Regions from separate parts of the Lysobacter sp. TAB13 genome, predicted to be linked through region 1. Evidence: predicted binding sites of a transcription regulator. Region 1 holds the regulator's gene; the other holds the start of a gene.

Region 1 (5,074 bases):
AGGCGTTCTCGCACGAAAGGCCCTGGATTCCCGCGTTCGCGGGAATGACGGTAGGTGGGGGCGCTGTTTTAGGTATCAGGCGTTAGGCCTCAGACCTCAGACCTCAGACCTCAGGCATCGGACTTCGAATTTCAGACTGAGACCGCCCCGGAATCAGGTCAGGGACTCGAACTCGCGAGCCCCAACCCTCAAACCACATCCGCCAGCAGCCGCTTGGCCGCCGCGCGCACTTCCTTCGTAAGTTCGATACCGCCCAGCATCCGCGCCAGTTCCTCTTCGCGCTGCTTGGACACCAGCAACTGCACCGCGCTCTGGGTCACGCCTTCGCTGGCGGCCTTGCTGACGCGATAGTGAGCATGGCCCTGCGCCGCGACCTGGGCGAGGTGGGTCACGCACAGCACCTGGCGGCTGCCGCCCAGGGCGCGCAGCTTCTGGCCGACGATCTCCGCGACCGCGCCGCCGATGCCGGAATCGACTTCGTCGAACACCATCGTCGGCACTGCGTCCAGACCGAACGCGGCGACTTCGATCGCCAGCGAGATGCGCGACAGTTCGCCGCCGGAGGCGACCTTGCGCAGCGGACGCGCCGGCTGGCCGGGGTTGGCCGCGACCATGAATTCGATGCGCTCGCCGCCTTGCGGATCGGGGCGGTCGTCTTCGACGGTTTCGATGGCGACATCGAAGCGGCCGCCGCCCATGCCCAGTTCGCCGATCAGCTCGGTGGTCTTGGCCGACAGCGACTTGGCCGCGTCGCGGCGCGACTGGCTCAGGGCGTCGGCGGACTTGCGCCAGGTCTTGCGCGCGGTGTCGATCTCGACGTCGAGTTTTTCCAGGCGCACGCCGGCGCCGCGCAGTTGTTCGAGCTCTTCCGCGATGCCGTCGCGGGTCGCGGCCAGTTGCTCCGGGGCGACGCGGTGCTTGCGCGCCAGTTCGTGCAGGCGGCCGATCTTGCTTTCGATCTGTTCGAACGCGGCCGGGTCCAGGTCGAGGTCGTCGCGGACCCGGTCGAGCAGGGACAGGGCTTCGTCGATCTGGATCGCGGCGTTGTCGAGCAGGGCATCGACATCGCGCAGGCGCGATTCGTGCTCGGCCACGCGCTGAAGTTCGCCGCGCACTTGTTGCAGGGTACGGGTCAGCGACGGGCCTTCGTCGCCGCCGATGCGCGCGAACGCGGTCTCGCAGGCGGCGATCAGGCCGGCGGCGTGGGCGTGGCGGCGATGGTCGGCGGTGAGTTTGCTCAGCGCCTCGGGGTCGAGCGTTTCGCGTTCGAGTTCGGCGTGCTGGTGTTCCAGCCAGCCGATGCGGTCGGAGACGTCGCCCTGGGCGAACAGGGTCTCGCGTTCGCGCAGCAGCGCGCTCCACTCGCGCGCGGCGCGGGCGACCGGCTCGCGCACGCCGTCGTTGCGGGCGTAGGCGTCGAGCAGGTCGAGCTGGCTGGACTTGGCCATCAGCGCCTGGTGTTCGTGCTGGCCGTGGATTTCGACCAACCGAGAGGTTAAATCCGCCAGTTGATTCAACGTCACCGGCCGGCCGTTGACCCAGGCGCGCGAGCCGCCGTCGGCGCGGATGACCCGGCGGATCTGGCAGACCGGCGCGTCGCCGTCGCCGGTTTCGTCGAGTTCGTTTTCGCGCAGCCAGGCGGCGGCGAGCGGGGCGTCGTCGAGGGTGAAGTCGGCGACCAGTTCGGCGCGGTCGGCACCGTGGCGGACCACGCCGCTGTCGGCGCGCAGGCCGCTGAGCAGCCCCAGGGCATCGACCAGCAGGGATTTACCGGCGCCGGTTTCGCCGGAGATCACGGTAAGGCCAGGACCGAAGCTGAGCTCGGCGGCGCTGACGACGGCGAATTGCTTGAGCGAGAGATGGGCGAGCATGCGGCGGCGATTGTGCCTGGGCAGGGTGGTGGCTGGGAATGGGAGCGGCGGCGGGGGCGAGCGTAGGGGGCGGGTGGATCAAAAGCTGAGATCCGGTCGCGCTGCCGGCGCAGTGTGGGGCTTAATTCTTACCCGGACCGGCTCGAATCTTGATGTCGATTGAAACTTGGAGATCTGCGCGGAGCCCGAAGTCTCCGTGGGAGGGGCTTTCAGCCCCGACTGCTTCCAGTCGCCGCGCAGCTTTTGAAAGTGTCGTCGCTTCGGGCGTCGGGGCTGAAAGCCCCTCCCACGGAGACATCGAAGTCTCATCCTCGATCCGGGGCCTCATTCCTCGCCACTCACTCCTCAGTTCTCGCTTCTCACTCCTAGCTCCTCCCACCCCAACCCTTGCGCCCCCACCTCCACGCGCCTATATCCATCCCCATGAGCCGCCGACCTCCCGATCCCAGCCTCGACCCGCGCGCGCGGCAATTGCTGCGCACGCTGATCGGCCGCTATATCCACAGCGGCGAGCCGGTCGGGTCGCAGACGCTGGCCCGGCACGCCGGGCTCGACGTCAGCGCGGCGACGATCCGCAACATCCTGTCGGACCTGGAAGACGCCGGCCTGCTCAGCGCGCCGCATTCCTCCGCCGGACGCATCCCGACCTCGCAGGGCTACCGGCTGTTCGTCGATTCGCTGCTGCAGGTGCGGCCGCTGCCGGACGGCGAGGTCGCGCGGCTGCGCAGCGAGCTGCCGTCGGGCACCGGCACCCAGGCCTTGCTCGGCAGCGCCTCGGAGCTGCTGTCGGCGATGACCCACTTCGTCGGCGTGGTGAGCGTGCCCAAGCGCGAGCAGTTCGCGTTTCGGCGCATCGATTTCGTGCCGCTCGACGCGCAACGGGTGCTGGCGATCCTGGTCTTCGCCGACCAGGACGTGCAGAACCGCATCATCCAGACCCGCCGGCCGTACGAAGCCGGCGAGCTGGAACGGGTCGGCAATTACCTCAACGCCCATTTCGCCGGCCGCCCGGTGGCCGAGATCCGCGCCACCTTGCTGCTGGAGCTGCGCAACGCCCAGTCCGAGATGCAGACGCTGCTGGCGCAGTCGGTGGAGCTGGCCGAGCAAGTGCTGACGCCGGACAGCGACGACATGGTCCTGGCCGGGCAGACCCGGCTGATGGGCGTGCAGGAGCTGGCCGACCTGGACCGGCTGCGCGAGCTGTTCGAGGCGTTCGCGCGCAAACGCGAGATCCTGCAATTGCTGGAGCGCACCGTGCAGGCGCCGGGCGTGCGCATCTTCATCGGCGAGGAAACCGGGCTGGCGCCGCTGGAAGGCGTGTCGCTGGTGACCGCGCCGTACACCGCCGGCGGGCGGGTGCTGGGCGTGCTCGGAGTGATCGGGCCGACCCGCATGGCCTACGACCGGGTGATCCCGGTGGTGCAGGCCGCGGCCGATGCGCTGGGCGACGCGTTTCAGACGACCGAAGCCGAGTAACCGGCCTTCTTCGCGTTCGCGGCCGGGCCCTCGCACGCGCCCGGATTGTCCCGAAACCGCCCCCGCACGCCGCAACTGAGCGCCGATCCCGCACGATCGCCGCAGATCCCGGCACTTGAATGCCCCCGTGCCGGCCCCATAGCTGGCCCTGTCGCGGAAAACCGCCAGGAACCAGCATGAGCCAAAACGATCCCAATCCCGACTTGAACCTCGACGCCCAGGACCCGGCGCCGGTCGCCGAGCTGTCCGAGGTCGAGACCCTGCGCGCCGAGCTGAACAAGCTGCGCGAGGATTCGCTGCGCGAACGCGCCGAACTCGACAACCAGCGCAAGCGCGTGGCGCGCGACGTCGAGATGGCGCGCAAGTTCGCCAACGAGCGCCTGCTGGGCGCCCTGCTGCCGGTGATCGACAGCCTGGAAGCCGGCCTGGCCGTCGCCGGTGCCGAGGCCGGCGCGCTGCGCGAAGGCATGGAGCTGACCCTGCGCCAGCTGCTCAAGGTGGCCGACGACAACGGCCTGGTCGCGGTCGACCCCACCGGCCAGCCCTTCAATCCGGAGCACCACCAGGCCATGAGCATGGTGCCGGCGCCGGGCGTGGCCCCGAATCACGTGGTCCAGGTCTACCAGAAGGGCTGGCTGCTCAACGACCGCCTGCTGCGCCCGGCCTTGGTCGTGGTCGCCCAGGACGGCTGAATCGCAAGACGCATCCGCGCCGCGGCGGGGGCCGTGAGGGCGTGGATCGCGGGCTTCACCCAAGGCAACAACAATTGAGGGGAACGGGCACGGGCGCTTGAACTGCCCGGCACCGGGCCCCAAATAGCGAACATCGGCGGCCTGCAGCACCACGCGCCGCCCCCAACATTCAAGCATTGAGAGAGGGAGCTACATCTATGGGCAAGATCATCGGCATCGACCTGGGCACCACCAATTCCTGCGTTGCGATCATGGAAGGCGGCAAGGCCAAGGTCATCGAAAACTCCGAGGGCGACCGCACCACGCCGTCCATCGTCGCCTTCACCAAGGACGGCGAAGTCCTGGTCGGCGCCTCGGCCAAGCGTCAGGCGGTCACCAATCCGAAGAACACCTTCTACGCGGTGAAGCGCCTGATCGGCCGCAAGTTCACCGACGCCGAAGTGCAGAAGGACATCGGCCTGGTGCCCTACGGCATCGCCGCGCACGACAACGGCGACGCCTGGGTGCAGACCATCGACGGCAACAAGATGGCGCCGCAGCAGATTTCGGCCGAAGTGCTGAGCAAGATGAAGAAGACCGCCGAGGCCTACCTGGGCGAGACGGTCACCGAGGCGGTCATCACCGTGCCGGCCTACTTCAACGACAGCCAGCGCCAGGCGACCAAGGACGCGGGCAAGATCGCCGGCCTCGACGTCAAGCGCATCATCAACGAACCCACCGCGGCCGCGCTGGCCTACGGCATGGACAAGAAGGGCGGCGATCGCAAGATCGCGGTCTACGATCTGGGCGGCGGCACCTTCGACGTGTCGATCATCGAGATCGCCTCGGTCGACGGCGAAATGCAGGTCGAGGTGCTGTCCACCAACGGCGACACCTTCCTGGGCGGCGAAGACTTCGACAAGCGCGTCATCGACTACTTGGTCGAAGAGTTCCAGAAGGACCAGGGCATCGACCTGCGCAAGGACCCGCTGGCCCTGCAGCGCCTGAAGGACGCGGCCGAGCGCGCCAAGATCGAGCTGTCCTCCTCGCAGCAGA
Region 2 (5,074 bases), on a different contig from region 1:
CTACGACTATCTGCTGCTCGCCAGCGGCGCCACCCATGCCTACTTCGGCCATGACGAATGGGCCGACGACGCGCCGGGCCTGAAAACCCTCGACGACGCGTTGCACATCCGTCGCCGCGTGTTGCTGGCGTTCGAACGCGCCGAAGCGGCCGAGAGCGAAGAAGAGCGTTCGGCGTGGCTGCATTTCGCCGTGGTCGGCGGCGGCCCGACCGGGGTCGAACTGGCCGGCACGCTGGCGGAGATTTCGCGCAAGACCTTGCGCCGCGAATTCCGCCGCATCGACCCGGCGCAGGCGCGCGTGCGCCTGATCGAAGCCGGCCCGCGCGTGCTGTCGAGTTTTCCCGAGTCGCTGTCGGAGAAAGCGCGCGCGCAGTTGCAGCGGCTGGGCGTGGAAGTCTCCACCGGCACGCCGGTGGCTTCGATCGATGGCGAGGGCTACATGCTCGGGGCCGAATTCGTACCCGCGCGCACGGTGCTGTGGGCCGCCGGCGTGGCCGCGTCCAAGCTCGGCGCCCTGCTCGACGCGCCGCGCGATCGCGCCGGCCGCGTGCAGGTCGCGCCCGACCTCAGCGTGCCCGGGCATCCGGAGATTTTCGTCGCCGGCGATCTGGCCGCCATCCAGCAGGCCAACGGCCAACCGGTGCCCGGCGTCGCGCCCGGCGCCAAGCAGATGGGCAGCTACGTCGCGCGCGCGATCCGCGCGCGTCTGGCCGGGCGCACGCTGGAGCCGTTCCGCTATGTCGATTACGGCAATCTGGCGACGATCGGCCGGCGCGCGGCGGTGGTGGATCTGCGCGGGCTGAAGTTCTCCGGCTTCCTGGCCTGGGCGTTCTGGCTGGCCGCGCACGTGTTCTTCCTGATCGGCTTTCGCAACCGCCTGATCGTGATGCTCAACTGGTCGTGGGCGTATTTCACTTATCAACGCCACGCGCGGATCATTTTCGGCGGCGGCGGCAGCGACGGCAGCGGCCAGGGCGCGACGCCCAAGCGGTGATCGGCGACATGCGACCGCCCAGGACGCGACATCGCGCCCTGAGCGGTCGCCGGGCGATGCCCGCTCAGCGCGGCTCGCTCAACTCACGCCGTCCCAGTACAGCGCGGTGGCCTGCGCGTCCTTGGTCGCGCCGGTGTCCAGGTCGGTGATGGTTACCCCGAGCGTGGCCTCGCCGTCGCCGCGGGTTTCGGTCTTGATCGAGATGTAGCAGTAATTGCGGTTGGCGCAGGCGGTCATGACCTGGTTGTTTTCCAGATTGCGCCAGACGAATCCGTAGCGGCCGGCCTGCAGACCGGTCACCTCGAAGTAGGCGGTGCTGGGATTGGTGCCGCGGTTGGGTATCCACACCGATTCGCAATACAGCGGCTGCGGAATGTCCAGATCGTAGGTATCGACGTAGCAGGTCACCACCGCGTTGCTCATGTCGCCGGCGCGCGCTGGCTGACTGTGCGACAGCGCGAACACCGACAGGAAAGCGCCCAGCGCGTACAGTTTGTTCGCTTGCATAAACCCTCCGTTGGTTTGCGATTGCGCGGCCGCCGGTCCGTCGCGGGCGAACGCGCGCGCAACGGTCCGGACGCCGCCCGGTTGAGTACTCCCTTCGCGACGGCGATCGCCGTTGACGGCGGCCGCCGTGGCGCGCTGGGGAGCGATGCTTCGATCGCCCGACCAGTACTCGCAATCGCCCGGCTCAACGGCTCATGCGCGCGCGATCGCGCACAGGAAGCAACCGGTGCGCGCGTTGTGCGCATGCACCGTCGCCACGGCCGGATCGGCCATCACCTCGGCCAGCGCGGCATCGGCCTCGGTGCCGTCCAGCGTGCGCGCCGAAAGCATCCAGCCGTCGCCGTCGTAGGCGCGCAGCGACAGATAGCGGGTGCGCAGCATCGGCGGCAGTTCGTCCTCGAAGTGCGTCGCGCGCGCCGCGGCTTCGCGCACGTAGATCGGGCCGCTGGCGCGGTACGGGCCGTCGGTGTGATGTTCGTAGGTCAGCAGCAGCAGGGTTTCGCCGGGGGCGGCGTTGGCCAGCGAAACCCGGCACGGATAACCGGTCGGGCTGTCGGCGACGACCCGGCGCATGCCGTGCGCGTGCAGGCTGGCGTCGTCGAGCGCGAACAGCGGGGCGAAGGGTTCCGGCGCGAGGCCGTCGATGCGATAGGCGTTCATGGCGACTCCGAATGGAAATTCGCCTGCACGATAGGACCGGACGGGTTGCGGCGATATCCGCGTCTTGCGCTCGATTGGGGAATTTATGCGCGGCCGTGAAGGCGAGCCGGGCATGGGCCGGGAACGCTGGTTCGGCGCGATGGCGCGATCGCCTCGGGCGGATCAATCCGCGCGCAGAAAAACAAACGGCCCGGTTTCCCGGGCCGTCGTGTCGCATCGCGTTGTACGCAGCTTCGTTAGGCCGCGAACAATCCGCGCATCTTCTTCAGCGCGTTCGCCTCGATCTGGCGGATGCGCTCGGCGCTGACGCCGTACTCATCGGCCAGTTCCTGCAGCGTGATCTTGCTGTCGGCATCGAGCCAGCGGCGCTTGATGATGTCGCGCGAACGCGCATCCAGGCCGGCCAGACCTTCGCGCAGCAGGCCGAGCTGGTTGTCTTCCTCGTCCTCGCGCTCGTAGCTCTGCGAGGGGTCTTCCTCGGCGGCGCGCAGGTACGCGGCCGGCGACGGCGGGGCGTGGTCGTCGTCCTCGTCGGCCGGGGCATCGAAACCGATGTCGCGGCCGGACAGGCGCGATTCCATTTCCAGCACTTCGCGCTCGGAAACGTTGAGGTCCTTCGCGACTTGGCTCACTTCCTCGGCGTTCATCCAACCCAGGCGCTTCTTGCTCTTGCGCAGGTTGAAGAACAGCTTGCGCTGCGCCTTGGTCGTGGCGACCTTGACGATGCGCCAGTTCTTGAGGATGAACTCATGCATCTCGGCGCGGATCCAGTGGACCGCGAAGGACACCAGGCGCACGCCCTGTTCCGGGTCGAAGCGCTTGACCGCCTTCATCAGGCCGATGTTGCCTTCCTGGATGAGGTCGCCGATCTGCAGGCCGTAGCCGTTGTAGCCGCGGGCCACGTGGACCACGAAGCGCAGGTGCGAGTGAACGAGTTCACGGGCCGCGTCGAGGTCTTCCCCGTCGCGGAAACGGCGCGCCAGCGCCTGCTCGTCTTCGGCGGTGAGCACCGGAATCTGGTGCACGGCGCCGATGTACGCGTCCAGCGAACCGAGCGCGCTGGGCACAGGCAGGTTGTTGGCGACTAGAGCAGTGGATTGGGCAATAGGGGTCATGGCAGCGATCTTAGCAGTCGGCCTATAGGAGTGCTAAAGCGAAGGGAAGTTCACTGTGTTGCGGCATTAGAACGTCGGAACTGCGAACTCGTGACGGCGGGTGGGGTCTTCGCGCGTTGGCGCCGCGGGAACCGGATGCTTCAACGATGTGCATCCTGCTGCGCCCGGATGAATTTAAAATTATTCCGCGAAAACAATGAGTTAATGCAGCGATGACGGAGCAGCCGGGTCACGGCCCGCTTCCGTCCGAGTGGCTTTGAACGCGGATTCGCGCCGCATCCGGCCGCCGGTTTCATCGCAAGCCCATCTGAGACCACCTCTCGTGGGCCAAAGTTCCAGCCGAAACCGGGGCTCCGTTCAGGTGGCACGGCCGGCTGGGACAATGTGCCGCCCGTCGAGGCCGCGAGCGATCGCCTGAGCAAGCCGCGGCGGGCGGGTCCGAACGAATGCTCGGCAACGCATCTGCGCACCTTCCGCATACCTGGACACGACTTGCGAATCGGTCGGCCCGATCCGTGCAAATCGCTGGCCCGAAGCCATCAAAACCGCTTATGCCGTCCGGGCGTTCTCGCAGAATCAGTAAGATAGAGAAGCCCATCACAAAATTTTAATGTTTCCCGGCACGCCGACCGGTTGCGACTCGGGCCCGGACTGCGCGTAGTGGACGGGCCGGCCGCCTCGGGCCGGCGTACGACGGGGAACGACATGACCACCACTTCCAACGGGAGGGCGCTGCGGCGCCGTCCCTTACTCATCGCTATCGCCTTCGCCATGGCGGCGCCGGGCTTCGCGGTCGCAGGGCCTCAGGACGCGCAGACGTCCACGGCTCCCGCCGCCGTGCCGGCCGAACGCGCCGCCACCGAACTGGAAGGCATCCAGGTCACCGCCTCGCGCATTCCGCGCACCGGCTTCGATTCGCTGGAACCGGCCACGGTGATCAACGGCGACGCCGTGCGCGAGCGCGGCGTGACCAACATCGCCGACGCGCTCAACCAGACCGTCGGCTTCGGCGTCGGCCAGACGCCCGAAGGCGGCCAGGGCAGCTTCGCCGGCGGCGTCAACTTCGTGAACCGGTTCGGCCTGGGCAGCAACCGCACGCTGACCCTGATCAACGGCCGCCGCGTGGTGACCTCGCGCGCGCTGACCAACTTCGGCTTCTCCGCCGGCGCCCAGGTCGATCTCAACGCGATCCCGGTGCAGATGATCGACCGCGTCGAGAACGTCGCCATCGGCGGCGCGCCGACCTACGGCTCCGACGCCATCGCCGGCGTGGTCAACGTCATCCTCAAGGACCGTTTCCAGGGCGCCGAAGTCAATTTCAACTACGGCATCAGCGATCAGAGCGACAACCAGACCCTGGGCTACAACTTCGTCGCCGGTTCGGACTTCGCCGACGGCCGCGGCAACGTGATCGTCAGCGGCTCCTACGACGAATCCGAAGGCCTGGTGCGTTCGGACCGCACCGATTTCGCCCGCGCCTACGCCTTCCCGGCCAATCCCAACGCCACGCAGATGGCGACCAACCAGCCCGGCCGCACGCCCGGCAACGACGGCCGCGTCAATCCGAACATTCCCTTCGACACCGGCCCGGAAGACGGCATCCCCGGCACCGTGCTGATCCGCAACGCGCGCACCTTCACCAACACCTTCGGCGGCCTGCTGCTGCCGGCCAGCGGCGCGATCACCTCTCCCGGCGGCGCCTTGGTCGGCTTCGGCCCGAACAAGCGCACCTATCTGCAGTTCGCGCCGAACGGCGACATCGTCCCCTTTGACCCGGGCATCAACTTCGGCACCAGCA

What was found. The regulator HrcA, encoded in region 1, represses chaperone genes, less so after heat shock. The targets are predictions, from matches to a motif close to TTNGCACTCNNNNNNNNNGAGTGCNAA.
Region 2: rpoH (RNA polymerase sigma factor RpoH) is a predicted target of HrcA. The motif match lies at 3,287-3,313, and genes of this name have one in related genera.

Annotation. Positions count from the first base shown of each region.
Region 1 is NZ_JBFRDR010000001.1:336,041-341,114, reverse strand. Features, by position in the region: gene recN (DNA repair protein RecN) at 189-1,871, opposite strand; gene hrcA (heat-inducible transcriptional repressor HrcA) at 2,295-3,347, shown strand; gene grpE (nucleotide exchange factor GrpE) at 3,524-4,039, shown strand; gene dnaK (molecular chaperone DnaK) at 4,237-5,074, shown strand, end outside.
Region 2 is NZ_JBFRDR010000007.1:197,601-202,674, forward strand. Features, by position in the region: gene AB4Y92_RS11145 (NAD(P)/FAD-dependent oxidoreductase) at 1-994, shown strand, start outside; gene AB4Y92_RS11150 (hypothetical protein) at 1,073-1,501, opposite strand; gene AB4Y92_RS11155 (DUF1203 domain-containing protein) at 1,694-2,161, opposite strand; gene rpoH (RNA polymerase sigma factor RpoH) at 2,398-3,276, opposite strand; gene AB4Y92_RS11165 (TonB-dependent receptor domain-containing protein) at 3,982-5,074, shown strand, end outside.